DNA from 3 places in the Lactobacillus apis genome. Region 1 is predicted to be linked to each of the others. Evidence: predicted binding sites of a transcription regulator. Region 1 holds the regulator's gene; each other region holds the start of a gene.
The links. The regulator HrcA, encoded in region 1, represses chaperone genes, less so after heat shock. The targets are predictions, from matches to a motif close to TTAGCACTCNNNNNNNNNGAGTGCTAA.
Positions count from the first base shown of each region.

Region 2: groES (co-chaperone GroES) is a predicted target of HrcA. The motif match lies at 6,461-6,487, and genes of this name have one in related genera.
Region 3: DKL56_RS07650 (ATP-dependent Clp protease ATP-binding subunit) is a predicted target of HrcA. The motif match lies at 5,281-5,307, and genes of this name have one in related genera.

Region 1 is NZ_CP029476.1:914,144-924,225, forward strand. It holds gene lepA (translation elongation factor 4) at 1-1,523, opposite strand, end outside; gene dnaJ (molecular chaperone DnaJ) at 1,664-2,803, opposite strand; gene dnaK (molecular chaperone DnaK) at 2,882-4,732, opposite strand; gene grpE (nucleotide exchange factor GrpE) at 4,751-5,332, opposite strand; gene hrcA (heat-inducible transcriptional repressor HrcA) at 5,345-6,394, opposite strand; gene ribF (riboflavin biosynthesis protein RibF) at 6,531-7,463, opposite strand; gene truB (tRNA pseudouridine(55) synthase TruB) at 7,484-8,377, opposite strand; gene DKL56_RS04470 (ribosome-binding factor A) at 8,421-8,783, opposite strand; gene infB (translation initiation factor IF-2) at 8,802-10,082, opposite strand, start outside.
Region 2 is NZ_CP029476.1:1,139,621-1,149,702, forward strand. It holds gene mutS (DNA mismatch repair protein MutS) at 1-1,884, opposite strand, end outside; gene pcp (pyroglutamyl-peptidase I) at 2,049-2,696, opposite strand; gene DKL56_RS05500 (DUF979 domain-containing protein) at 2,718-3,641, opposite strand; gene DKL56_RS05505 (DUF969 domain-containing protein) at 3,642-4,310, opposite strand; gene groL (chaperonin GroEL) at 4,485-6,113, opposite strand; gene groES (co-chaperone GroES) at 6,131-6,415, opposite strand; gene DKL56_RS05520 (redox-sensing transcriptional repressor Rex) at 6,596-7,237, opposite strand; gene DKL56_RS05525 (ABC-F family ATP-binding cassette domain-containing protein) at 7,537-9,468, shown strand; gene DKL56_RS05530 (PhzF family phenazine biosynthesis protein) at 9,505-10,082, opposite strand, start outside.
Region 3 is NZ_CP029476.1:1,634,574-1,644,655, forward strand. It holds gene DKL56_RS07630 (alpha/beta hydrolase) at 1-285, opposite strand, end outside; gene DKL56_RS07635 (sulfite exporter TauE/SafE family protein) at 438-1,187, opposite strand; gene DKL56_RS07640 (TetR/AcrR family transcriptional regulator) at 1,284-1,841, shown strand; gene DKL56_RS07645 (branched-chain amino acid aminotransferase) at 1,885-2,907, opposite strand; gene DKL56_RS07650 (ATP-dependent Clp protease ATP-binding subunit) at 3,147-5,246, opposite strand; gene DKL56_RS07655 (AAA family ATPase) at 5,454-7,985, opposite strand; gene DKL56_RS07660 (alpha/beta hydrolase) at 7,982-8,872, opposite strand; gene DKL56_RS07665 (PTS sugar transporter subunit IIC) at 8,872-10,082, opposite strand, start outside.

The DNA.
Region 1 (10,082 bases):
ATAAAACTCAATGCATCAATTACCTGCTTATTAAGCAAAATATCTATTTTAACTAAATCAGTTGCACGATATCCCGTAATTTCATAATCAAGTGATGCATAACCTTTAGTCGAAGATTTCAAATCGTCAAAGAAGTCATAGATTATTTCAGCAAGTGGCATATTGTAAATCACATTGACACGGTATTTATCAAGATAATCCATTGTGACAAATTCGCCACGCTTACGTTGACAAAGTTCCATTACTGGTCCGACAAAATCGTTTGGAACCATTACTTCAGCCTTAACATAAGGTTCTTGAACTTCCTTATATTCTCCTGCTGATGGCAAATCGGCTGGATTATCAATTACTTTGGTTGAACCATCATTCATAATTGCATGATAATCAACCGAAGGCGCGGTCATAATTAAATCCAAATCAAATTCTTGTTCTAACCGTTCTTGAACCACATCCATGTGTAGTAAGCCAAGAAAACCACATCTAAATCCAAATCCCAAAGCAGTTGAAGTTTCTGGTTCAAATTCCAATGCAGCATCATTTAACTGCAGCTTTTGGAGAGCTTCTTTTAAGTCGTCATATTTAGCATTGTCAACTGGATACATACCAGAGTATACCATTGGTGGTATTTGCCGATAGCCAGGAAGAGATTCTGCAGTGGGCTGTTCAGCTGAAGTAATTGTATCACCCACTCGTGTCTCTCGAACAGATTTAATATTAGCCGTTAAGTAACCAACATCACCAGCAATCAATAAATCTTTTTTAACTGGATAAGGGCTTGAGACACCAACTTCAGTAACTTCATACTCTTGATCGGTATTCATAATCTTAATCTGATCATCAGGTTTTACTGTTCCCTCTTCTATTCTAACGGAAAGAACTACGCCTCGATAATCATCATACTTTGAGTCAAAAATTAATGCTTTAAGAGGAGCATCTAAGTCACCTGACGGAGCAGGAATATCCTTTACGATCCGTTCAAGTAATTCGTCAATTCCCTGTCCAGTCTTACCAGAAACCTCGGCAGCGTCTGAAGCGTCAAGACCTAGCATTTCAGTGATCTCTTCCTTAGCCTGCTCTGGATTTGCGGAAGGTAAGTCAATTTTATTGATTACTGGCAAAATTTCCAGATCGTCATCAATTGCTAAATATGTATTAGCTAACGTCTGTGCTTGAACCCCCTGAGAAGCGTCTACAACCAGCAGTGCTCCTTCACAGGCGGCCAAAGAACGCGAAACTTCATAAGAAAAATCGACGTGTCCTGGTGTATCAATTAAGTGGAAAATATAGTCTTCACCATTTTTAGCATGATACTTAATTTCTACGGAGTTCATTTTGATGGTAATACCACGTTGACGCTCAAGTGGCATGTCATCCAGCATTTGATTTTTTAATTGTCGTTCCGAAACTGTATCAGTCAGCTCTAAAATTCGATCAGCAATTGTTGATTTTCCGTGATCAATATGTGCCACAATAGAAAAATTGCGAATGTGTTCTTGATAATCTTGTAATTTTTTAATATCCATAAATTGCACCCTTTACTCTATCTTTCCTATTATAGCAAATTCGCTAAAAGGGATAAAACTTTTAATTGCCATCTCAGCTAATCTTTTAATCCCGCTTAAACAAAAAAGCAACAAGTTATTAAACTCATTGCTTTGATAGTTTATTGTAATTTATCTTTTAAGCGTTCAAAGAAACCCTTCTCCTGTGGGGTAATTGATCCTCCACCGGCTTTGACAAATTCAACCAGTGCTTCTCTTTGCTTTTCATTAATTGACTTAGGAATCTGAACCTGAACCGTGGTTACTTGGTCACCATTACCGTTGCCACGTAAGTATGGTACACCTTCACCATGTAAAGTGAACTTCTTATTTGGCTGAGTACCAGCTGGAATCTTCAACTTCTTTTCACCATGGACGGTTTTAACGTTAATTTCATCACCCAAAGTAGCTTGTGCAAATGAAATCGGTACTGTTGTATAAATTGTGTTACCACTACGTTCAAATTCTTTTGAAGGCTTAATTCGATAACTGATGTATAGGTCCCCGTAAGGTCCACCATTTTTACCAGCTTCACCTTGACCTTCATAGCGCAATTGTTGGCCATTATCAATGCCTGCAGGAATATTAACTTCAATCGTATTCTTGCCATCAACAACACCATTACCATGACATGTCTGACATGGATGCTCAATAATTACACCACGGCCATGACACTTGTCACATGTCGTTTGTCTTCGTACAACACCAACTAAAGACTGTTGCGTAATGGTCATATAACCAGTTCCTTGACACTTGTCACATGTTGTTGGATGTGTTCCTTTTTCAGCGCCACTACCCTGACAAGTTGAACAGGTTTCGCTACGAGTATATGAAACCTGAGTCTTCTTACCAGTAATTGCATCCATAAAATCAATGGTTAAAGTATAATCTAAATCTTCGCCCCTAGTAGGTGCAGTTGGATCAACATGTTGCTGACGCGCACCATTACCAAAGATATCACCGAAAATATCGCTAAAGTCACCAAAACCACTGAAGTCACCATAGCCCTGACCTGCTCCACCGCCAAAGCCACCTTGACCATTTACACCAGCAGAACCAAATTGGTCATACTGTGCGCGCTTTTGTTGGTCATGAAGAACTTCATAAGCTTCATTAATTTTCTTATACTTTTCTTCAGCACCTGGCTCATGGTTTATATCAGGGTGATACTTTTTAGCTAATTTACGGTAAGCAGAGTTGATTTCTTTATCACTGGCATCACGACTAACACCTAGCACGTCATAATAATCTTCTTGTGCCATCTAAAAGCTCCTTACTTTACAAAAGAAAAGAACTACTATTGCGGCAGTTCTTTTCTAATTTATTTAATTATAAACCCTTTACTTGTCTGGGTCTACTTTATGAAATTCACCTTCGTCAGCAGAACCACCTGTTGAATTGCCATCTTGTGAACCAGGGTTTTGAGGACCAGCTTGGCCTTCAGCACCTTGAGCACCACCATTAGCTTGGTAAAGCTTAACAGCCAAGTCTTGAGCAACCTTAGATAATTCATCCTTCTTGGTCTTCATTTCGTCCAAGTTGTTATCTTTTTGAGCCTTCTTTAAAACTTCAAGAGCATCTTTGACTTTCTTAGTATCTTCTTCAGATACTTTATCCTTAACATCTTCCAAAGTCTTTTCAGTTGAGAAGATTAATTGGTCAACTTCGTTACGAAGATCAACTTCTTCTTTCTTCTTCTTGTCTTCTTCAGCATGCTCTTCAGCTTCTTTTTGCATCTTTTGAATTTCTTCATCAGACAAACCAGATGAACTCTTGATAGTAATCTTTTGTTCCTTACCAGTACCCATATCCTTAGCAGATACGTTAACGATACCGTTCTTGTCGATATCGAAAGTAACTTGAATTTGAGGAACACCACGAGGAGCTGCAGGAATATCTGTTAATTCAAAACGACCTAAAGTCTTGTCATCTGCAGCCATTGGACGTTCACCTTGTAAAACATGAACATCTACGGCTGGTTGATTATCAGCAGCTGTTGAGAAGATTTGACTCTTTGAAGTTGGGATAGTTGTGTTCTTTTCGATCAACTTAGTGAAGACACCACCCATGGTTTCAATACCAAGTGAAAGTGGAGTAACATCAAGTAAAACAACATCCTTAACGTCACCTGAAATGACACCACCTTGAATTGCGGCACCTAGGGCAACAGCTTCATCAGGGTTAATTGAGTGATCAGGGTCTTTGCCAGCCCATCTCTTTACAGCTTCTTGAACAGCTGGAATACGAGTTGAACCACCATTTAAGATAACTTTGTCAATGTCATTTACAGTTAAATCTGCATCCTTTAAGGCATTATCAAATGGAATCTTTGTACGGTCAACCAAATCAGCAGTTAATTCATCAAATTTAGCACGAGTTAAATCTGTTTCAAGGTGAAGTGGACCTGATTCGCCTGCTGAGATGAATGGAAGTGAGATGTGAGTTGAAGATACTCCAGATAAGTCTTTCTTAGCCTTTTCAGCAGCATCCTTTAGACGTTGCAAAGCCATCTTATCTTTAGAAAGATCAACACCATTTTCATCCTTAAAGTTTTGAACTAGCCAATCGATAATCTTGTTATCAAAGTCGTCACCACCAAGGTTAGTATCACCGTTTGTTGACAATACTTGGAAGACGCCATCACCTAATTGCAAAACTGAAACATCGAAAGTACCACCACCAAGGTCGTATACTAAAACTTTTTCATCTTCTGCATCTTTATCAAGCCCATAAGCAAGTGAAGAAGCAGTAGGTTCGTTGATGATTCTCTTAACATCTAAACCAGCAATCTTACCAGCATCCTTAGTTGCTTGACGTTGTGCATCATTGAAGTATGCAGGAACTGTAATAACAGCTTCAGTAACCTTTTCACCTAAGTAGTCTTCAGAAAACTTCTTAATGTATTGCAAAATCATTGCTGAAATTTCTTGAGGAGTATAAGCTTTATCACCAATTTTAACTTTGTAGTCAGCTTCGCCCATGTGACGCTTGATTGATGAAATTGTGTTTGGGTTGGTGATTGCTTGTCTCTTAGCAACTTCACCAACTTGAATTTCACCATCTTTAAAAGCAACAACAGATGGAGTAGTACGATTACCTTCTGGGTTAGTAATAATCTTAGGTTCTTTTCCTTCAAGAACTGCAACTGCTGAGTTAGTAGTTCCTAAGTCAATACCGATAACTTTTGACATTAATAATCATCCTTTCAATTATTGAGCAACAACAACCATTGCTGGTCTTAATGTGCGATCTTTATATAAATATCCCTTTTGTAGAACCTGAACGACATGATCTTTTTGATCATCGGATTCAGCTGCAACAGTCTGAACTGCTTGATGTAAGTTCGGATCAAACTGTGCTTTTTCAGCATCAATCTCGCTAATTCCATGATCCTTCATGGCTTTAACAAGCGCATCCAAAGTCATTTGAACACCCTTTTTAAGTTGACGCGAAGCCTCATCATCTACCTTAGTTTCCAATGCTCTTTCTAAATTATCCATCGCTGGTAAAATATCTTTAGCTAAGGATTGTGACTCATACTTAATCAATTGAGCACGTTCATTGTTGTAGCGATTTTGCATATTCTGCATTTCCGCTTGACTACGAAGGTACTTGTCTTCTAGTTCTTTTTGTTCTTCTTTTATTTTTGCTAATTCTGTTTCAAGCTTCTTCGAAGTCTCAGGTTTCTTACTTTTATCTGTAGTATTAGCCTTTGTATCAGACTTTTTTTCTTCAGCTTTAGTTTGATCTTTGTTTAGATCTTTTTCACTAGCATATTTTTCTTTACTCACGGCTAACCTCCTTTATTTGAATCTACCATAATACTCAAGTAGTTTCTTAGCAAGTTCATTTCTAAAATATTCCAAAAGACCAATTACTTGCGAATATGGCATATTGTTAGGACCAAGTAAAGCAATTACGCCTTTACCATGTGAACCAACACTATATTCCGCAGTGAGCAGGCTATAGTCCTTAAGTAAATCACTTGGCAAATCTGAACCCATACTAACACGAATTGGATACTTACCACTGTCTGAGTTCATACATTGATCAACCATATCTGAAATCAAATCATTGTGATCAATTAACTCATAAACAGAGCGTAAACTTGAGACATCATCCAAAGAAGTATTATTAAGTAAATTAATCTGACCATCAACATACATTTGCTCACTTGTAGCATCTTTAATGACGTCTTCAACCAACTCAAGTAAGTCACTTGCATGAGAATTAGCAAGCTTCTTACCCAAAGTTCGATTAAGCAAAGATGATGTAACCTCATTTAGCGTTTTGCCAATTAACTCATCGTTAATCATTCGGACTGCTTTTTCAATTTCATCACCACTGATGTTACGTGGCAAGTTATAAACTTGGTTGTGAACATCACCATCACTAGTAACTAAAATTGCCATCACTTGTCTATTAATTAAAGAGACAATTCTAAAACCAGTTATTGTGATATCATTATTTTCTGGCCCTTCTGCAAAAGCTGTGTAATTAGTCAAATCAGATAAAATCTTTGCTGCTTCTTGAACAATTTCATTAACTTGATGAAATGGTTGATCAAGTTGACTAACAATTCTCTTGTAAACAGAGGATGGTATCTTAAGTGGCTCAAGCAAGTTGTCTAAATAGTACCGATAACCGTCCATCGACGGAATTCGTCCACTTGAAAGATGTGTTTTTTCAAGAAGACCCTTATCTTCAAGCACAGCCATTTCATTTCGAATTGTCGCACTTGAGACTTTCATCGGTAACTGATTCATCACTGTTTTTGAGCCAACAGGATCATGCGTCTGAGTAAAATCATTAATAATTGTTTTTAAAATTAATTCTTGACGTTCGGTCAACATAAATATCGCCCTCACTTTTAGCACTCATACTTTTTTGGTGCTAACAATTATTATGATACTAGCTTTTAGCAGAATGTCAAGCTGAGTGCTAATTTTTCCGCAATTAATTTTAACTTGAATTACTGTTTAACTAAAATTAACTTTGCTGAGCAAAATAAGCCTTAATTTCGGTCTCGTCTGCTTCCATTTGTTTCTTTAAATCATCCAAATTAGCAAATTTAATTTCACCACGTGTATACTTGTACCATTTAATAGTCATTTTTTTGCCATAGGCCTCTTCATCAAAGCCAAATAAATTTGATTCAATTAAAACTTTTTTTCCATCGCCGATAGTTACATTGTATCCAACACTAGTCATTGAATCATACCAATGCCCATCAATCTTTGTTTTTGTGGCATAAACACCAATTTTTGGAATAACCTTATTATCTTGCCAAACCAAATTAGCAGTTGGAAAACCGAGCTTATGCCCGTTGCGCAAACCATGACCAATTTTTCCAGACATCATATATGGAAAGCCAAGAAGTTCATTAGCTAGTTCCATGTCACCATTAACAATGGCTTTTTTTATTTCAGTAGAACCAATTTTTTGTCCACCATATGACTGCTGTGGCACATTGACGATATCGAATCTGCCTTTAGCAAACTTAGAAAAATTTTCCATATTTGCTACGTCTTTTGGACCATATGTATAATCAAATCCGGCTACGGCTGTATCTGTTTCAAGTTTTACAATAATTTCATCAACAAACTGTTGAGCACTTAACTTACAAAAAGCATCACTAAAGTGCATTACCAAAAGATAATCGACATTCAATTTTTCCATTTTGTATGCTTTTTCGTCTAAGCTATCGATATAGCTAACATCTGCTTTTTGATAAACTGACTTGGGATGACGGTCAAATGTCATCACTGCAAGAGGAAGCTTTTTCTCAGTTGCTTTTTCTCTAGCAGTTCTAATTAAATGTTGATGACCACGATGTACGCCATCAAAAAAGCCCAAAGCAAGCACAATCTTAGTAGGGAAAATATTCTCCTTAATTGGATAAGTTAAATGGATAATTTGCACAATAAAGCCTTCATTTCATCTTATTGGTTTTGTAATAGCATTAAAAACGGATGATACATATGGTCATCCTTTTCGTATATTGCTTTAATGCTATTATTGTACCTTAACGCAACTTTTTTTGCATTCGTTTTCAAAACTATTGCATTACCATTTTTCACCTTAAGCCATTGCGGATCATTCAAGTTGATACTTTCATAATCCTTGAAAAAGGCATCAATTGGTTGAATAAAATCGGCAATCTTTTCCGGTGCATTAATTACTTCATCCAATTTAACTGCTTGGCTCAAATCAAAACCTGAACTAGCAGTTCTTCTCAATGATTCCATAACTGCAGGAACATTCAATTCAGTTTTAAGATCGTTGACCAGAGACCTGACATATGTGCCCTTACTACATTCAATCTGAAAGTCAAAACTTTCCTCACCTTTTTCCTTATCAAAGGTTGGATCATTTTTAATATCATATTGATAAACTTGCACCTGCCGCCTTGGTCGCTCTACTTCAATACCAGCACGGGCATATTCATATAAATGCTTACCATTAACGCGAACAGCAGAATAAATTGGCGGAACCTGTTCAATTTCTCCCACAAAGCTTTGCATTGCTTGTTGGATAGCTTCCTTTGAAATTGGGGCTGTGATTTTTTCACTTTCTAAAACTGTCCCACTTACATCATAACTATCAGTCGCATAACCAATAATTCCTGTGCCTTCATACTTTTTATTCTGTGTGTGCATTAATTCAATTAGCTTAGTAGCTTGGCCAATTGCAATTGGCAGTACACCTGTCACATCTGGATCTAGTGTACCAGCATGACCAATTTTTCTGATATGTAATGCTTTTCGCAAATGATAGACAACATCAGCACTTGTCATGCCTTTATCTTTGTCGATTACTAAAATTCCGTTTATCATATTTTCCTATTCCATAAAAAAAGCGCTCGCAAGCGCTTCTTAATTAATTATTGCGATCCTCATCTTGCTTCTTTACTTCAGCAATCAAACGGTCAATCTTACTACCATATTTAACTGAATTATCGCGTTTAAAAATCAGCTCAGGAACTTTATAGACTGTCAACACTTGTCCTAACAGGTGTCTCATCATCCCTTTTGTTTTTTCTAAACCAGCTGCAGCTTCCTCTTCCTTTTTAACACTTTCAGAAAGAATACTGTAATAAATAGTTGCATATGATAGATCATTAGTGCATTCAACTGCTGTAATTGTAACATCACTTACACGCGGATCACGAATATTTTTCCGCAAAATTTTAGTTAATTCACGGAGGATTTCTCCTTCAACACGACCTACTCTGTGTTTCATGTTTTCCTCCTAGTTAAACTAGTTGTTAGGCTTTACCTCTTGTTGCTCAACGGCTTCAAGTTCATCGCCTACTTTAATATCATTGTAGCCTTCTATGGTTAAACCACAATCAAATCCTTGCTTAACAATTTTGGCATCATCTTTAAAGTGTTTCAGAGAAGCTACTTTACCTGAGTAAATAACCACGCCATCACGTATTAAGTTGACATCAGCATCACGAGAAACGTAACCTGAATCAACAAATGCACCGGCAATTGTACCAACCTTTGAAACCTTCCAAGTTTCACGAACAGTTAGATTACCAACAACCTTGTCTTCGTATGTTGGTTCAAGCATACCTTGCATAGCGGCCTTAACATCATCAATTGCTTTATAGATAATACTGTACAAACGAATATCAACACCATCAGCTTCGGCCTGTGATTTGGCAGTTGCCGTTGGACGAACATTGAACCCAATGATAAATGCGTTAGAAGCTCCAGCAAGTGTAACGTCTGATTCATTAACAGCACCTACACCAGCGTGAATAATATTAACGCGAACGCCTTCAACTTCAATCTTTTCAAGTGATTGTTGTAATGCTTCTGTCGAACCTTGAACATCAGCCTTCAAAACAACATCAACTTCCTTCATGTTCTCTTTCTTCATTGTATCAAACAAGTTATCAAGAGTGACATGTTGAACGTTTTCACGTGATTGTTGCAATGCCTGTTGAGCTCTTTGTTCACCAACACTACGAGCAGTCTTTTCATCTTCAAAGACAACAAGCTTATCAGCTGATTCAGGAACATCGTTCAATCCAGTGATTTCAACTGGCATTGACGGTGTTGCTTTTTCTACTTGACGACCACGGTCATTTGTCATTACACGGACACGACCAAAGCGGTTACCGACAACAATTGGATCACCTGTACGCAAAGTTCCTTGTTGAACAAGAACATCGGCTACAGGACCACGACCACGAGATAAACGTGCTTCAATTACAGTACCAATTGCCATCTGTGTGGAGTCAGCCTTTAATTCCATCATATCAGCTTGCAATAAAATCATCTGCAACAATTCATCAACATTTTCACCAGTTTTAGCAGAAATGTTAACGAAAATTGTGTCGCCACCATAATCTTCAGGAATTAAATTATATTTCATTAACTGTTCAGTAACGTGTTGTGGATTTGCACCTGGAGCATCCATCTTGTTGATGGCTACAATAATAGGAACCTTAGCACTTTTGGCATGGTCAATCGCCTCAATAGTTTGTGGCATTACACCATCATCTGCAGCAACAACTAAGATAACAAT
Region 2 (10,082 bases), 230 kb from region 1:
TGCTGGAACAAATGAACCGACTTGGGCCATAACTGCAATTAAAGCCATTTGTCTCATGTACGTACTCTTACCAGACATATTTGGTCCGGTAATGAGATAAATATCTGTGTCATTTGCCAGCTTGATGTCATTTGGAATATAGCTTCCTGACTTCATAACCTTTTCAACAACGGGATGACGGCCAAGAACAACTTTCACATCCTGATTATCTGCATGGAAACTTGGACGACAGTAATTATTTTCTTCGGCCACTTGCGCAAACGAACAAAAGACGTCAAGCTCAGCCACCTGCGCACCTAATTTTTGTAAAGCAGAAATATCTTTTTTAACTTCTTCACGTAATTTGACGAATAATTGATATTCAAGTTCTGTCGACTTGGTTTGAGCTTCCAAAATCAAATTTTCGTGTTCTTTTAGTTCTGGTGTGATATATCTTTCAGCATTAGTTAAGGTCTGCTTGCGTGTATAACGATCTAGTGGCACCTTACTCTTATTTGAATTGGTGACTTGAATATAATAGCCAAAAACCTTATTATAACCAACTTTCAGATTATCAATTCCAGTTTTCTGACGCTCGGTCTGTTCCATCTCAGTTAGCCATTTTTTACCATTATTCATAGCATCTCGATAACGGTCTAGCTGACTATCAACACCATCACGAATCAAGCCACCCTCTGTGGTCAAAATTGGTGGTTGTTCGACAATGGTAGAACTAATTAATTCCGCAACTCCTTTTAACGGATCAATCTTTTGCGCAAAATCCTGCAACACGGGATTATCAGAATTTGCCAAAGAGGTCAAAATGTCTGGAACTGCTTGAAGTGAGTGTGCTAATTGCAGAATTTCACGGGCATTAACGTTGCCAAAGGCAATTCGTCCAGTTAATCTTTCCAAGTCATAAACGCCTTTTAGCGAATCAATAACATTTTCGCGCGTGAAATAACCATCAAGAAGAGCTTGGACCATTTCTTGTCTATCAGTCAGCTCATTAACAGATAAAAGTGGGCGTGCAAGCCACTGCTTTAAAAGACGGCCTCCCATTGCCGTATGAGTTTTATCGAGTACCCAAAAGAGTGAACCCATTTTTTTGCCCGTTTTAGCTGAAGCAGTCAATTCCAAATTGTCACGAACAGTATGTGTCATTTGCAAATATTGACTAACTTCATAACTTTGAGCAATTTGTAAGTGTGCTAAGCTGCGACGTTGTGTTTGCAACAAGTAACCCACTAATTGCTTAACTGCTTCTTTTTCAGCTTCATTAGTTAAATTCTGTTGTGCATATGAAACCTCAGCGTGATTACCAGTTAATTCAGCTGGTTCTGAAACTGTAATATTAGCTTTATGCAAAAATTCACTGTCATGGTCGCTTAAATGGCCATTATAAACAACTTCCCTAGTTCGCAATGATAGTAGTTCATTTAAAACGGCTACGAAGGTTTTTAAATGTGTAGTATAAATTTCACCAGTCGACAAGTCACTATAGGCCAAACCGAAGCTATTTTTAGTAGTAACAACGGAAGTTAAATAGTTGGATTCTTTTGCCTCACTTGGCTTGTCATTCATTAAAGTTCCTGGTGTAACTAGTTGAATAATACCTCGTTTGACCATTCCTTTGGCTTCTTTAGGATCTTCAAGCTGCTCACATAGCGCTACTTTATATCCTTTTTCTACCAAGGTATCCACGTAGGAATCAACGGCAACATGAGGAACACCCGCCATCGGAACCGGGTTCTCTGATTTATTTGATCGATTCGTTAAAGTTAATTCAAGTATCTGAGCACCCTTGACGGCATCGTCTTCAAACAGTTCATAAAAATCCCCGACGCGATAAAAAAGAAAAGCATCGGGATATTGCTTTTTAATTTCGTGATATTGCTCCATCATCGGAGTTAAATTTGCTTTAGCCATTTATTCCTCTTCTTCTTTTGCGTTACTGTTATCATTATACGCTAAACTGTCTGTCAAAAGAAAAAAAGACCGCAACAAACGATCTCTTTTTTTCAAATATTTGATTGTGTAAAACAATTTACTAATTTAGTTAATATATCTTAAGCAATGTGACCTTCAACACTTTGAAGATCTTTTTTACCGTCCATCTCAACGATAGCAGTAATTGCTGCAGTAATACCTCTTACATCATCAGCCAAACTTAGGCTTGGTGTATCTGGTCTTGCAACGACTTGCTCAGGTAAAAATGGAATATGCATGAAACCAGCTTTAAGGTCATGAAATTCCTTATCAATCATATACTGAACTTGATACATAATGTGGTTGCAGACAAAAGTACCCGCTGTTGTTGAAACCAATGCAGGAATTCCAGCTTCACGGATTGCTTTAACCATTGCCTTAACAGGCAATTGGGTAAAGTACGCATTCTGACCATCTTCATGAATTGGTGTCGCAATCGGTTGATAACCTTTGTTGTCAGCAATTCGACCATCATCAAAGTTAATCGCAACTCGTTCTGGAGTTAGCGCATAACGGCCGCCAGCTTGACCAATGTTTAAAACATAATCCGGTTGATGTTGTTCAATCGCATCATGCACAACATCGGCACAATCACCAAAAACCGTTGGTATTTCAACTTTAATAATTTTTGCACCAGCAATCTCATCGTCTAACCGTTTAACGGCTTCGATTGCAGGATTTATTTTATCATCACCAAATGGATCAAAACCTGTTACTAAAATTTTCATTTTCATTCTCTTTTCTAACTACTAAAAAGCTAAGAAGTACATCAAGATAATATGAACAAGCAACATAATTAATGCAATTGGATATTGCTGTTTGATTACACCTAGTGGATCTTTCATTTCCATTAATGCAACAGGCAAAGTGTTAAAGTTTGCTGCCATTGGTGTTAGCAAAGTTCCACAATAGCCTGCAGTCATACCTAAAGCAGCCACAACAACAGGGGAACCACCCTGTGCAATCACGAATGGAATACCGATACCAGCTGTAATTACGGCAAAAGCTGCAAAAGCATTACCCATAATTGCAGTAAACAATGCCATTGCTACACAGTATAGAATAACACCTAATAGATGGTTACCAACCGGAAATAGTCCAGAAATCGCTTTTGAAGTTGCTTGACCAACACCGGAGGCAGTGAAAACAACTCCCAATGTTGCTAACAATTGTGGCAGAATTCCGGCAGATCCAACCGAACGCACCATTCTCTGAGTATCTTCATACGCAACTTTAATATTTGATTTAGTTAAAATCATTGCAACAATTAAAGAAATAACTGCTGCAATTCCAATACCAACTTGACCGCCAAGTTTAGTAAATTGTGCAATTACTAATGCAATAATTGCTAGCAAAATACTTGGTAAAAAGATCCAGTTGCCAATTCGACTAACCGTTTCGGAAGCAACTTTTTCACTTAGCTCCTTAATATGACCAACACGCACTTGCTTAAATAGTGAAAGCAGAGCAATCACAAGTAGCAAACCACCACTGATTTCACTAGGTAACCATTGACCTAGAGCAAACAGTGCGGCAAAAATCAACCAGAATAAACCTGTGCCCCAACGAGCTGGATTTGTTTGGTCACGCCATGATTCAATCGCTGCAGCCAAAAAGAATAATCCAATAATAATGTAAAAAGCCAACAAGAAATTATTAATTATCGCTTCCATTTATTTTACCTTTGCTTTCTTTAGTTTTTGATCAAAGATGTGGTTATAACCTAAGCATAGAAGATAACAAATTATCGCAATTGGCAAAGTGTTTATAACAATAGAGTTTGTTTCAACTGGATGACCCAGCGATTTCATTGTACTGGCAATTAACAATACACTTGAAGAACCAATAAATAGGTTCTGCGCATAAAAGTTACCAAAGTTTTCACTTGCTGCAGCACGACCTTTAATTTGGTCAACTTCTAATTCTGTCAATTCACCATTTACCTTTCCAGCAGCTTGAGCCATTGGATTAATTAAAGGAGCAATGAATTGAACTTGTCCTTGAAGGGAAATACCAAAGAGTGCAGCAATCTCACGAATTGCAGTATAGATATCAAAAATTCTACCTGGTGTTAAGTTCTTAATCTTATTAATTAAGTTAACTGCTGCCTTTTTAAGACCGTGTCTCTCAATTATTCCGATTGTTGGCAAAGTTAAGAAAAAGATTGAAACCATTCGATTATCAATAAATCCTTTTCCTAAAATTCGTAAAAACGAAACAAAATCAATTCCTGATACTAAGGCTGATACCAAAGCAGAAATTACAACAACGGCGACTGTGTCTAGTCCTAGGGCAAAACCTACAACGATCACTAGAACGCCAAGTAAGCATAAATATTCCATTAGCTTTCCTTTCTTGTGAAAAAATATAATACAAGCAAACATATTAATATTATTATCATTTTTTGTCAAATTTCTCATAAACGATTTTTGAGAAAGTCAAGATGAAAAGCTAAAACTTAGCAATAAAAAAGAGTCGTTCAATTGAACGACTCTTTTGAATCAGCAAAATAATTATTACATCATACCAGGAGCGCCAGCACCAGCAGCGTTAGGATCAGCTGCAGGCTTATCTTCTGGAATTTCTGCAACAACTGCTTCAGTAGTTAATAATAAAGCAGCAATTGAGGCAGCGTTTTGTAATGCAGTACGAGTAACCTTAGTTGGATCGATAATACCAGATTCAACCATGTTTTCCCACTTGTCAGTAGCTGCATTGTAACCAACTTCAGGATCTTGACTTTCAAGTTTGTTCAAGATAACTGAACCATCTTCACCAGCGTTTTCAGCAATTTGGCGAACTGGAGCACTTAAAGCACGTAAAACAATGTTGATACCTGTTTGTTCATCTGCGTTGTCACCCTTAAGGCCCTTAACAGCATCTTCAACATCAACTAAAGCAGTACCACCACCTGCTACGTAACCTTCGTCAACAGCAGCACGAGTTGAGTTCAATGCATCTTCAATACGGTATCTACGTTCTTTCAATTCAGTTTCAGTTGCAGCACCGACATGAATAACAGCTACACCACCAGTTAGCTTAGCAAGACGTTCTTGTAACTTCTTCTTGTCAAAGTCTGAAGTAGTATCAGCAATTTGCTTTCTGATTGAATCTTCACGTTCTTTGATAGCATCTTCTGAACCAGCACCATCAACAATAGTAGTTGAGTCCTTAGTTACAGTGATACGACGTGCTTGACCTAATTGAGCAATTGTAGTGTCTTTTAATTCAAGACCAAGGTCTTCGGTAATTACTGTACCACCAGTAAGAGCAGCAATATCTTGTAATTGTTCCTTACGACGGTCACCAAAACCAGGAGCCTTAACGGCTACAACATTGAAAGTACCACGAATCTTGTTCAATACTAAAGTTGGAAGAGCTTCACCAGAAACGTCATCAGCAATAATCAATAATGATTTACCTTGTTGAACGATTTCTTGCAACAAAGGTAGGATATCTTGAATGTTAGAAATCTTCTTGTCAGTGATCAAAACGTAAGGATTGTCTAAGTCAGCTTCCATTTTGTCGTTGTCAGTTACCATATATTGTGATAAGTAACCACGGTCAAATTGCATACCTTCAACAACAGATAATTCAGTTTCGATACCACGTGAATCTTCAATGGTAATAACACCGTCATTACCAACTTTTTCCATTGCGTCAGCAATTAAATCACCAACTTCTTTTGAAGCTGAAGAAACTGAAGCAACTTGAGCGATTTGATCTTTTGAAGAAACTGTGTGGCTGATCTTGTGTAATTCATCAACAACTGCGTTAGTTGCTTTTTCAATACCACGACGAACACCTACAGGGTTAGCACCGGCAGTAACGTTCTTCATTCCTTCACGAATAATTGCTTGAGTTAAAACAACTGCAGTAGTAGTACCATCACCGGCAATATCGTTAGTCTTTTGTGCTGCTTCAGCTACTAACTTAGCACCCATGTTTTCGTAGTGATCTTTTAATTCAATTGACTTAGCAATTGTTACTCCATCGTTAGTAATCTCTGGGTTACCGTATGATTGTTCCAAAACAACATTTCTACCCTTAGGACCGATAGTTGCTTTAACAGTATCAGCTAATTTATCAACACCCTTTAATAGGGAACGTCTTGCTTTTTCTGAAAATTTAATGTCTTTTGCCATAATATCCGCTCCTTAGATTACTTAACAATTGCTAAAATATCTTTTTCATGAAGGACTAAGAATTTTTCGCCTTCGTATTCAACATTAGTGCCAGAATACTTGTCGTAAAGAACAACGTCGCCCTTATTGACAGACATTGGAATCTTGTCGCCGTTGTCAGCATAACTGCCTTCACCAACTGCAACAACTTCACCTTCTGTTGGCTTTTCTTTTGCATTTGAAGCAAGGACGATTCCGCCTACAGTTTTTTCTTCTTCTTCTTTAACTTTTACGATCACGCGATCACCAATTGGTTGTAACACGTTTGTCCCTCCTATTGTTTAATTTCTTTTTTAATTACTTGCCGGTTAGCACTCCTATTACCCAAGTGCTAACTTACAAATATGATAATAACCCCTTTTCCAAAAAAAAGCAAGAAAAATTAGCACTTTTTTCATCAAAGTGCTAATTCACTTAAAACGTTGATATTATTAGGTTTATTACTAGCTATTCTTACCCTTATCCGAGTCAAGGAAGTAAATCAATGTCTGTAATTCAGTTGCTAAGTCCACATTCTGAATTCTTACACCAGTTGGAGCAGATAAGCGAATAGGGGTAAAGTTCATGATGCCCTTAATGCCTGCTTCGACCATATCATCCGCAGTTCTTTGGGCAGAATCAGATGGGACCGTCAAAATGGCAATAGTAATTTGCTGATCACTTAATTGTTTCTTCAACTCGCTCATTTCGTAAACTGGCACACCGCTTAAAATTTTACCAGTAATCTTAGGGTCAATATCAAAGGCACAGGAAATACGGATATTGTTACTCCGCTTAAAATTATAGTTAAGAAGCGCATGTCCCAAATTACCAACACCGACTAAGGCAACATTAGTTAGAGTATCCTGATTAAGAATCTTTTTGAAAAAAGTAAGCAGACTCTTTACATCATATCCATAGCCACGCTTACCCAAAGCACCAAAATATGAAAAGTCACGTCTAATTGAAGCACTATCTACTTGAACAGCTTCTGACAATTCAGTCGACGAAACTTTTTCCTTACCTGCCTCATTTAAAATAATTAAATAGCGATAATATAACGGTAATCTTTTCGCAGTCGCAGTCGGTATTTTGATTTTTTCCATTCTAAAAGCCTCCAACTTATTTTGCCTAAGAGTTATTTGTGAATTAGCTCATCAATTAGTATTATTTTACCTATAAATTGATAGCATTTGCAAATGTTTTTTTCACAATCTTGAATTAATAAAAAAGGGGCTAATTTCAGTTTTTCCAAAAAAATTTTGACTTAGTGAAAACTTATTTGTACATCCCTTAACAAATTGATAATTACCAAATCTTCACTAACTTTGTTTTTTCCTCCCTTCAATAATCCGTCCACTATCGCACTGCAGTGTATGCTAAAATAGTTTTTAGGTGAAAAATTATGATAATTGCACAAGGACACAACTTAGAGAAACAATTTGGCGCTACTACACTATTTAAGAACGTCAATTTTTCAATTGATTCAAATGCACGAATTGGTCTAGTGGGACCAAATGGGGTTGGTAAGACTACCCTATTAAAAATTATGACCGGTGAAGAAGAAGCTACACATGGCGAATTCACGATTAATAAAGACATCGACGTTGGTTATATTGCACAGGAAAATGGTTTAAACGAAGAAAACAACATTTGGGATGAAATGTTAACTGTTTTTGCTACGCTAATTCAAATGAGCCAGAATATTCAAACTCTGCAGGAAAAAATTGCCGCTCATCCTGAGGATAAGCAGCTGCTAAAACAGTATGACCAACTTCAATTTAACTTTGAGCAACAAGGTGGTTACACTTATCAATCTGATATTAAGAGTATTCTAAATGGTTTTAATTTTCCTGAATCAACATGGACAAAAACAATTGGTAGTCTTTCTGGTGGTGAAAAAACTAGATTGGCTTTCGTTAAACTGTTGTTACGTAAGCCACCACTACTTTTGCTCGATGAGCCTACCAACTATCTTGATTTAGATACTTTGGACTGGTTAGAAACCTATCTAAAGAGCTATTCTGGTGCTATCTTGGTTGTTTCCCACGACCAGTACTTTTTAGATCATTTGGCTAACCAAATTTTTGAATTGCAATTCGGTAAGCTAACTGTTTTTAAGGGAAACTACTCTAACTATGTTGCTGAGCGTGAGTTACGCAACATGCAGCAAGAAGAGGCTTACGAGCGGCAACAAGAAAAAATTAAAAAGGATGAGGAATTCATTCAAAAGAATATTGCCAGAGCTAAAACCACTAAGCGTGCCCAAAGTCGACGTAAGCAACTAGAAAAAATGGAACGGATCACTCCACCTAAACATAAAAACAAGGTTCAAATTAACTTTAGAAGTGAACGCCCTTCCGGAAAAGAAGTATTAATTTTACGTGACTTAACCATTGGTTATCCAACCAAAACCATGGTCGAAGATATTTCCTTGCAAGTTAACAAGGGCGATCGTGTTGCAGTAATTGGCCCTAACGGAATTGGTAAATCTACCCTACTTAAAACTGTCATGAAGGAATTAAAGCCAAAGGGTGGTTCGATCAAGTATGGTGCCTCTCTTGACATCGGTTATTATGATCAAGAATTACAACTGCTTGATCCGACCAAAACAGTGCTTGATACAATTTGGGATCGCCATAAAACGATGCCCGAGCGGGATGTACGTTCAATTCTAGCAAGTTTTCTTTTTACGGCTAAAGACATTGATAAGACAGTCGGGCAACTATCAGGTGGACAGAAAGCCAGGCTGACTCTGACAGTCTTATCCCTTGAGCATAACAACTTTTTGCTAATGGATGAGCCTACTAACCACTTAGACTTAGAAGCTAAAGAAGTACTTGAACAAGCCTTACAAAAGTTTGATGGCACTTTACTGTTCGTTTCACACGACCGCTACTTTATCAATCAACTATCAAACAAAATTGTTGAAGTTAAAGACCAGCATGCCAAAGTTTATGAGGGTGATTACACATATTACCTTAACGAAAAAGCTAAAACGACAGATACTGCGGTTGAAGCTCCTGTTAAGCAAAATGAAACAGAAATGGAAAATCCTTCTGATGAATCAGCCAACAAGCTTTCTTATCAAGAACAAAAGCAGCGCGATTCACAAAAACGGAAGTTGCAACGTGAAGTAGAAGCTGCTGAAGCAAAAATCGACCAACTTGAAAAACAGCAAGAAGAAATTCAAACTGAAATGGCTGATCCTGAAATTGCTACTAATTTTGATAAGCTTGGACCACTTCAAGAAAAATTAACAGACATTCAAACCGAATTAGACAAGGCAAATGATGACTGGGAAACAGCTCTCACTGCATTAGATGATTTTGAATAAACTAAAAGACATTGCATAAACCTGCAATGTCTTTTTTTACCGTTCTGGTAACGTAATTCGACCTTTAATACACTCAACAGCTTGTCCACCAATTAGAATTTGACCTTGATTATCTAAGTCAACTTCAATTAACCCGGAGCGCCCACATTTTTGGCCTTGGCTAGCAAGATAGTGAGATTTTGCTAATAGGTGCTCTTCTTTAACCAAAACTGCCACTGCACCATTCCCACTCCCACAAACAGGATCTTCATGGACACCTTGTCTGGGGGCAAATGACCGAACTTCAACTTCCGTTTCTCCATCAGTCAAGGCAAAAACAGTTACACCTGAAGTGCCTTTTGGCAATAATGATGCTAATTGGCTGTCGTCTGGATTTAGACTAAGAACAGTTTCAACCGTATCAAGATATAAAGTGTACCAAACTGCTCCAACGTCAACTACCTTAGCTAGCTTAATTGAATCAATATTTGGAAGCCCTAGAGCCTGAGCAATTGCTTCTAATAAATCTGATGAAATTGGTTTTACTTCAGGTTCAGGTAAGGCAAAGAATAATTTGTCTTGCTTCATAAAAACCGGTACCAATCCTTTAGTACATTCTTGCACTAAGTATTCAG
Region 3 (10,082 bases), 720 kb from region 1:
TTCTACTAGTTGCTCTTCTTCGCTCACTTCACTTGTTGTTAAATCATAAGTAATATTTTCAGGTCGGTTTCGATCAAAATTTAATGAAAATGGTTTAGAACCTATTCCTTCACTCATTTTTTTCTGAATAATTGTTTTGACATGTGGGTCAACGATATCTAACCTTGTTTCTCCCTTTTGACCTGGTACCGGTTTAACTAATTCTTCTACTCCGTTAATAACTTCTACTCTTGCATTTTTCTGTAGTTCAGTTATTAATTCTTCAGAATACTGCCTTTGTTCCATTTCTACTCTCCTTATTGCTCAAAAAAACCGAAAAAGCATACAATTATGCATACTTTTTCGGTTTCGCCAGTTTCTAAACTGTTACGATCCAACTTGAATGTAAATTTATAGTAGCACATCTGTACTATTTTGGAAAGCGCTTCCCAGATTTTTTATAGTAAAGACTTAGTACCTAGCAGTATTAATAACACCCCAGTAGTTGGCTTCATATACTTTGTGATCTTTGTTTTTGCCAGTAGTTGCGCCAATTTAGGAGCAATGATTGCTCCTACTAATGCACCAATCATTAATGGTAGTCCGGCTGCCCAATCTACTTGACCTCCTGCAATGTGAAACAGTGCACCTGTAGCGGTCATAAATACTAAAACATAAGTTGAGGTTGCTGTTGCCTGAAAGTCCTTTAAGCCAAGCAAAAACAGTTCAGCAATAATTACAGCTCCTCCGCTCATTCCTGCAACACCGACCATTAGTCCACCAAAAATCCCGAATAAACTTGCCTGCAATCTGGCATGGCCTTGCTTATGCATTGAATCCGAAGTCTTATTTTTCTTTTGGATGAGCATGTTGATACCAAGTAAAATTAAGACTATGCCTATCAACCATTTGTACAAATTAGCAGGAATATATTTTGATAAGAGTGCACCAACTATTACAGCAGGAATTGCTGCCAATAACATTTGATTGCCAATTTTAGTATTAATTTTTCCTTGACGATAATAGCTCCATGCGCCAATAATTAATGAAGGTAAAGCAGTCATTAATGAAGTTGCCGAGGCACTTGCAGCTTTTAAGCCAAATAAACCTGTTAATATTCCCAAATAAATTGCGGCACCACCCCCACCAAACAGGATAACAAGAGTGCCTATCACCAAACCGATTAGCAATAATAGAAAAATTTTCATTATATTTGCCTTCTTAAATATTAAACACTAAACTATATTTACAATATGTAATTATAGTTTACACATTGTAACAGTCAAGTCTATTCGAGGTTAATAATGCCACGTCAAATTTTATCCAAACAAAAAATCATTGAAACTAGCGTTTCTTTAATCGAATCAGGCAGTGAACTAAGTTTTTCGCTAGTTGCCCAACAATTAGGTACACGCTCACAAGCACTTTATAGTTATTTCTCTAATCAACAAGAATTAAGCTATTGTGTCGTTGCTTGGGCTATCAACCAAGTAAGTCAGCAACTTCAACAAAAAATCTTTGGGCAAACAGGAATCAAGGGCATTATCGCTTTGGCTACAGAGTTCCGCTCACTTGCACTTAAGCATTTCAAACTAACTCAGCTAGTTCTAAAAATGCCTCGGACTAATGCTTATCCCGAAGTAACTGCAGCCTTTGAGCAGCTACGCTCTTTGATAAATCAACTATTGGCTACTGAATACTCAGATCCAAAACAGCAGTTGCTTGCTAGTCGCTATCTTCGTGATTTAACTATCGGCGATATTGTAAATGTTGGAACTGGTTGGTTTGCGGATAAATCACTACCTGCTGATAAGAGTTTTCCAAAAATGTTAGAACAGGTTCTAAAGAACATTGCCAATTAAAAAGGTGCCGAGATTTGATATCTCGGCACCTTTTCTATTTTAATTAATCAATTGTTTGGACCCAGCCCTCTGGTCCCTCTTGCTTTCCATATTGAATATCAACTAGCTCATTATAAAGCTTAGTTGTTACAGGACCTGTTTCTGTTTCACTGTAAATGACATGCTTTTTACCTTCATAAGTGATCGAACCTACTGGTGAAATAACAGCCGCAGTGCCCATAGCTCCAGCTTCTTTCATGTTAAAGGCTTCTTCTAAAGTGATTTGTCTTTCCACTGGATTTAAGCCCTGCTTTTTAGCTAGTTCCAGCAGTGACCTCTTGGTAATTGAGATCAAGATTGATTTAGATTTTGGTGTAACAAATTGACCTTCTTGGGTAATACCGTAAAAATTAGCGCCACCAAATTCATCAACATATTTGTGCTCTCGTGGGTCAAGGTATAAACAATCCGCAAAGCCATTTTTATGAGCTTCAACTGATGGCAGCAAACTGCTGGCATAGTTACCAGAGGTCTTTGCTTGACCCGTACCAGCATAAGCAGCACGGTCATATTCACTAACAATATAATCTGCTGGGTTAAGCCCCTTAATATATGCGCCAACCGGAACAGCAAAAATCCTGAAGGTATATTCATCAGCAGCTTGAACACCCAAAACATTAGATGTTCCAATCATGAAAGGACGTAAATATAGTGTTGCGCCACTGTCATAAGGTGGTACATATTCCTTATTTGCTAAAACTACTTGCTTAACGGCTTCAACAAAGCGATCTTCTGGAAATGGTGGCATTGCCAAACGCTCAGCAGATAACGCAAATCGATGCGCATTTTCATCGGGACGAAACAAGTTAATCTTACCGTCTTCTCTACGATAAGCCTTCAGTCCTTCAAAAATTTCTTGACCGTAGTGCAAAATTTCTGCACCCTCGGAAAGAACAAGAGTAGAATCTTCAATCAATTTTCCTTCTTGCCACTCGCCGTCTTTATATTTGGCTTCATAACGATATGGTAAATCGCGATAAACAAAGCCTAAATTTTTCCAGTCAAGGTCTTCTACTTTTTGTTTCATAGCAATGCTCCTACTTTTTCCTTAAAAACTTCAGTTAAAAATCTCTTTTTAACTTTTAATTATTATTTAATTGTTAACTAATGTAAACCATAATTTTACTACTGTCAACAGCTTTCCAAAGATTAATTCTAAGAGTCTCTCCGTCAAAAATGTCACACGTGAAACACCACCTTATTTACTCGTAAAAAAGTTTATAAAGCAAAAAAGCCATTCCTTTCGGAATGCCTTTTAAGCAACGATTATTCTTTTGTTTCTTCAGCTTCAGTTTGCTCATCATTTGAATCAGCTTTTGGCTCAATATCTAAAATTACTTCACCATTGAGATAAACATGCTTATCATCAGCAGTAAATTTAACTTCTTTAGTATCTGGCTCTTTTAGCAATAATTTAGCGATTGGCGTCTCCATGTCTTGTTCAACTACTCGACGAAGAGGACGTGCACCAAATTTCTTGTCATAACCTTTTTCAGCGAAGTAAGCTTTAGCATCATCAGAAACTTCAACTTTAACATCTTTCTTTGCCAAGACATGTGACATCTTCTTTAGGTAAATGTCGATGATCTTAGTCATGTCAGTTTCAGTCAATGAATTAAATGGCACAATTGCGTCTAATCTGTTCAAAAATTCTGGTCTGAAGTATGCTTCTAAGGCCTTAATCATCTTATCGTGATCCACTTTGCCATCTTTTAACAAGTTGTCAGAGTAACCAGCGTTTGAGGTCATAATTAGAATTGTGTCCTTGAAGGAAACAGTTCTGCCTTGAGCATCTGTTAAACGCCCATCATCCATAATCTGCAATAATGCGTTGAAGACTTGTGGGTTAGCTTTCTCTATTTCATCAAACAGAATTAAGCTGTAAGGTTGGTGGCGAACTTTTTCAGTTAATTGTCCGCCTTCACCGTAACCAACGTAGCCAGGTGCTGAACCAATTAACTTGTTAACTGCCATTTGATCTTGATATTCTGACATATCAAGCCGAATTAGATGATCTTCACCACCAAATAATTGAATAGCAAGTTGTTTAGCCAATTCTGTCTTGCCTACACCAGTTGGTCCAGTTAGCAAGAACGAACCAGTAGGACGATTGTTATCTTTGAAGACTTGCTTACGAGCAATTGCATCAGTAATAACATCAACAGCATTGTCCTGATCAATAACAGCTTTCTTCAATTTTTCTGCTAAGTTGAGATTCTTTTGACTTTCGTTAGCGTGTAATTCGCTCATTGGAATCTTGGTCTTAGCTTCAATTAAAGCGTAGATATCTTGATCAGTTACCTTTGGTGTTGCAGTTTCATCAATATGCTCGGCCTGTTCTTGAAGTTTTTCAATTCTCTTCTTCAAGTCGCTTGCCTTTGCATAGTCTTCATTTTTAGCTGCTTCTGCTTTTTCTCTTTCAAGACTGCTAATTCTCTTTTTCAGAGTGGCTTCATCACTTGGAACGCTATCGAGACCTTTTTTAGCACCGGCTTCATCCATTAAGTCGATTGCTTTGTCAGGTAAATAACGTCCCTGAATATACCGTTGTGACAATTCAACTGCTAAACGCAAAGCACTGTCACTGTATTTAACGTGGTGATAGTCTTCATATTTCTTCTTTAACCCTTCCAGGATTTTAACAGTTACATCAGTTGAAGGTTCTGGAACTTGGACTGGTTGGAAACGGCGTGCTAGAGCAGCATCATTTTCAATTCTACGGTATTCCCCTGTTGTAGTTGCACCGATTAAGTTTAAGTCGCCACTTGCCAAAGCAGGTTTCAAAATGTTTGCGGCATCACCACTATTGTTTTCAGAATCTGTTGAACCAGCACCAACAATGTTATGAATTTCATCAATAAACAAAATGATGTTAGGATTCTTCTTTGCTTCGTCAATGACTTTCTTCAGGCGCTCTTCAAAACTACCACGTAGACTTGAACCTGCAACCATGTCATTAATATTAATTGCAATAATGTGCTTGTCCTTCATCTTGTCAGGAACATCACCTTGAGCAATCTTTTGAGCTAGACCTTCAACAATTGCAGTTTTGCCAACTCCCGCAGGACCTACCAAAACTGGATTGTTCTTCTTACGTCTACTCAAAATTTCTATTACTTCTTGGATTTGCTCATCACGACCGATTACCGGATCGTATTTATTGTTTTTAGCTTGTTCAACCAAGTCAACACCAATTGGTTTCTCCTTTTTTGGTTGACCAGGCATTTGTTCGCTCTGATTAATTCCTTGTGGAGAAATGTTCATGCTTGAATAGTGAACTGGGATAGAGCCATTATTATCATCGTTAAAGAAAGAGTTGTTAAGTTCGTTAAATAAATTATCAAATTCGTTGTCAAAATATGCCATAAATATGCACCCCTTTATAGGATAAAATTTGTAATTAGCACTCGACATCTTCGACTGCTAATTGCTTACATATAATATTCTAACAGGTTATCCACAGAATGCAACCTTTTTGCAAAACTTTTCCACATTTTATTTGTGAAATTTCTTTTGTAGCAAAAAACCTTGCAGTAATCGTGTTTACGACTGCTACAAGGCCTAGATTTTGGGTTATTTTTGATATAAATTTATGTGCTCACGCAAATATTTTGCCGTTAAACTATCTTTCTGGTGTGAAATATCCACAGGTGTCCCACAGGCAATTATTTTTCCACCGTTCAATCCGCCACGCGGACCCATGTCAATCATATAATCACTATTGGCCATAATATCGAGGTCATGTGTAATTGTAATGATTGTTGCATGCTGGTCTAACAATTTTTGAAAAACCTGCAGCAACGTTCTAACGTCACTTGGGTGCAAGCCCACGGTTGGCTCATCGAAAACAAAGAGGCTGCCCTTTTGTTGGCGGTGAATATGGCTGGTTAATTTCAATCGTTGCGCTTCTCCACCTGATAATGCTGGCGTTGATTCTCCTAAGTGAAGGTATCCTAAGCCCATATCATGCAGAGTTTCAATCGTCTTAGCAATTTTTGGTTCATCCCCAAAAAGATTTTCTTTCAATGCATCATCAACTGAATAATCTAACACATCCGCAATACTTAAATCATGCCATTTAACTCTTAAAACGTCCTGATTAAAGCGATGCCCGCCGCATACAGAACATGTCTCCACCATGTCCGGTAAATATTGAATATCAAGCGAAATTACCCCAGTTCCTCCACATGCCGGACATGCTCCTTCTTTATTATTATATGAAAAATGGGAGGCACGATATTTCAACTTTTTAGCGAGCGGCTGCTGGGCAAATAACTTACGTAAGTTATCCATAATGTCTGTGTATGTTGCTACCGTGGAACGTTGGTTTTTACCAACGGGTGACGAGTCGACGCTGATCACATTTTTGATGCCATTGCTTGTAAGACTAGTCACCCACTCAGGTTTAGCACTGCCTTCTTTTTCAGCCTTCAGAGCTGGTAAAAGTGAGTCTAGAATCAAAGTCGTTTTTCCAGCACCGGAAAAGCCTGTAACAGAAGTAAGGCGTCCGACTGGTATCTCAGCATGGAAATCTTTCAAGTTGAAGCGTTTATTAACAGTTAAAGCAATTGTGCCATCTTTAAAAAGATCATCAGGTTTAGCACTTTTTCTTACATATAACGGTGCATCCCCAGTTAAATATTCCCCTATTAATGAAGCATTAGTTTGCTCAATTTCTTTCGGGGATCCTTGCGCAATTATTTGACCACCTTCTGAACCCGAACCAGGACCAATTTCAATTATCCAATCAGCTGCCTCAATAATAGAAGTTTCATGGTCAACAACAACAAGCGAATTACCTTGGTTGACGAGCTCATGGAAGACCTCAATTAAGCCGGCAACATTATCTGGATGCAGTCCAACAGATGGCTCGTCCAAAACATAGAGCACTCCCGTCGTCTCTGTCCTCAAGGTCCGACCAAGCTGAATCCGTTGCAATTCACCAGTAGATAAGCTATTAGCTTGACGATCTAAGCTTAAGTAGTCTAGACCTAATTTTAGTAATGGTTTAACCTGATGCATCAGTTCACCAGTTAAGTTTTCAGCTAAATCATGCATGTCTGCTGGAAGCCATGCCATAATTTTCTTTAAATAGTCTGCTAGTTCACCTAGCGTAAGTTTTTCAGCCTCGATGATGTTCTTCCCTGCCACCAACTGATTCCAACGACTTGGATCAATCCGATAACCGTGACAGCGTGGACAAGGCTTGAACCGATAAAAAGAGTTGATTCTTTCTAAGCCGCGTTCGGACTTAGTCGTTTTGCGTGAATTTGCGACAGCATTATAGGCATTTTCATAAAGTGCGTCAAGGTGATAAACTCGCCCAGTCGAAGTTGGAATATCAACTGGTATTTTCCGTTCCTCACCGTGTAAAACAATTTCTTTTTCATCCTCGGACAATTCTTTATATGGAACATCTGTCCGAACACCTAGCTCACGGGCAATACGCCACATCCAATTTCTTCCGGGGATTTGCCATGTGGCAACTGCGCCATTTTCCAATGATAGATTTTCATCTGCAATAATCTTATCATCGTCAATTTGTTCAACGGTTCCTAACCCCTGACACTTTTGACATGCACCATCTGAGTTAAAAGCAAAGTCTTCAGCACTAAAAGCATAAAACTGAACACCGCAGGTTGGACAAGTAACACGTCCCATTGCCTCTCCAGTTAAGTCCATCGCTTCAGCAATTTTAATGGTTGGCGCTAGTCTATGACCATTAGGACATACAGGTGATCCTAAGCGTGAAAAAATTAAACGTAGAACGTTAAAAACCTCTGTTACTGTGCCTACGGTTGACCGAACTCCAGGAACAGTTGGGCGCTGGCGCAAAGCAAGGGCAGAAGGAATATGACGTACTTCATCCACTTGTGCCCTACCGACCTGACTAATCCGCCTTTTAGTATAAGCTGCAAGTGAATCGAGATAACGTCGTGCTCCCTCTGAATAAAGAATCCCCATTGCGAGACTCGATTTCCCCGAACCGCTCAAGCCTGAGATTGCCACGAACTTATGTAGTGGGATATCAACATTAATATTCTTTAAGTTATTAACTTTGCCACCGATAACTTCAATCTTAGTTGGCTGTTCATGATATTTCATCGATTACTTCTCCTTCTTCTTGGCTTTAAATTTTTCTCTGGTCTCCCAGGTCGATCAGGTTTTTTTAGCAAGTACTCCCGAATGGCTTGTATTACCTGTTTATTTTGTGGTAAATCCGAGTGGTCTGCCTTTTCGCCAGTGACCGTCATTGCCGTGTAAGATTTGACCTGTTTTTGAAAAATAAACTTACCTGCGGCAACACTAGTTTCTGGCACAATTCCATCCGATTCATAGCTTTTACCACCAGATAACGAGTAGACTTTCAAGCTTTCTGGAAGTGCTGTACGGTTTTTAATAAAATCGGCTAGCATTTGTGTACGGTTATTGATGTTATTTTCGGTAAAATTGTAAGGTGTTCCCAATGTCATCAACCGCTTAATCCTTACATCATCAGAATACTGCGCATAGTAGTGTTCTAACCAGTATGTCCAAATAAGACCACCATTTGAATGCCCAAACGCCTTAAAGTTATTAAATTTATAATTTTGCATCAAAGATGTAAAGGCAACGTCTAGCCAAAAAGCCTGTTTTTTGATATTGCCATAACCGTCTTTATTATTGGCAAAACCAATAATGATTATCGGTTCCTGATCATTTTTATTAATCGAACCACTATACGATAATTTTGCTTCACGTGAAACAGTAACTTTAAGAACGCTATGCTCATTCATTGTCGTTTTGTTCAACTGATCAATTAGTTCATTAAAGCGCTCAGTTGTGGCACTCGAGCCGGGTACCATGATGACTGGTGAAAGCAGCGAGCGACTACGCTCTGCGTGCGCATTATTCTCCTTTTCCATCCAATAATAGCTGGGAATGGCAATCACTACTAACAACGCCACTAGCATCAGCAGCCATTTAAAATTAGGATTCTTTCGTACCCGCATTAGAACTGTCTTCCTTTCCCAGCCCATAACATTTCCTCAACCTGTTCATTAATTTTCATAATCGGCCACATGATACAAACATCGAGTACAAAAAGCGCAATAGTAAACCATAAAGTCCCCCAATTGCCATTAGTGCCAAAAAAGGAAAGCAACACTCCAGGCGTTCCTTTCAATATTGGGTAAACACACACTGGAATCATGTGTAAACTAATCGCTAATCCGGCCAATGCCATATTAACCAACGGAATAATGACACTAGGTAGAACAAAGAGCGGATTAAGAATTACCGGTAAGCCTGCCGAAAAACCCAAGCTTGAGCCAAACGCTACCGGTAACAAATTGATTTTTGCAACGGCAACATTGATTTTGTTGTTTTCTTGTGTGCGCCGCATAAGCAAAACAACTATAATAGCTAAAATCACACTGGCACCGCCCATCGTGCCATATGTTTTGATTAGAGAACTACCTAGAAATTTGTAAGGCACATTCCAAGAACTACCGTTCTGAAAAGCATAGGTCAAGTTTTCGGCTGTATATGCATTGCTCGTCGTACCGGAAAGTGCGTGAAGTGGATAGCCGATTCCCATCCAGTTCAAGAGTGTCGTTATTGCCGACAAAAACAAAACTTCTGCCAAATTATTAGTCGTTTGCATTCGACCAACTAATTCACTAAAGCTTGCCGTATCAAGCACCTTTATTTGTAACTCATAGCGAGCAATCCCGAGCAAAATTCCAAAAACAAGAGATATCATAAATGGCAAGGTAGCATTCCAAACTCGCCTTCGTAGCCACTTCGTGTCCTCATTTTCCACTTGCTGATAATTTTTACCGCATAAATGAAAAATTTGCCCTACACCAAAGCCAACAAGCAACGCAATAAAAAGGGCATTTATTTGTAAAAAACCACCTGTAAAAGAGCCATGTCTTGGCCGACTATTGCTTGTTGCATATGAGCAAAAAAGCATAATTAAAACCGCAGCGATTCCCGACATTGTGGAATCTTTGTGGTAGATTCGCGCCGTGTATCGCGCCATAAAAAAGCTGGCGTAAATACCAAAAACGCCAAAGGTAACTTCAATCATGCCACGACAAACAAACGAGCCTGCATACCAAAAGTGATCTGTCATAATCTTATCTAGGCCAAAGATATTATAAATTAGGCCATCTGGTGAGAAAATCAAATCATTAAAAAGATTAAAATATGTTCCAA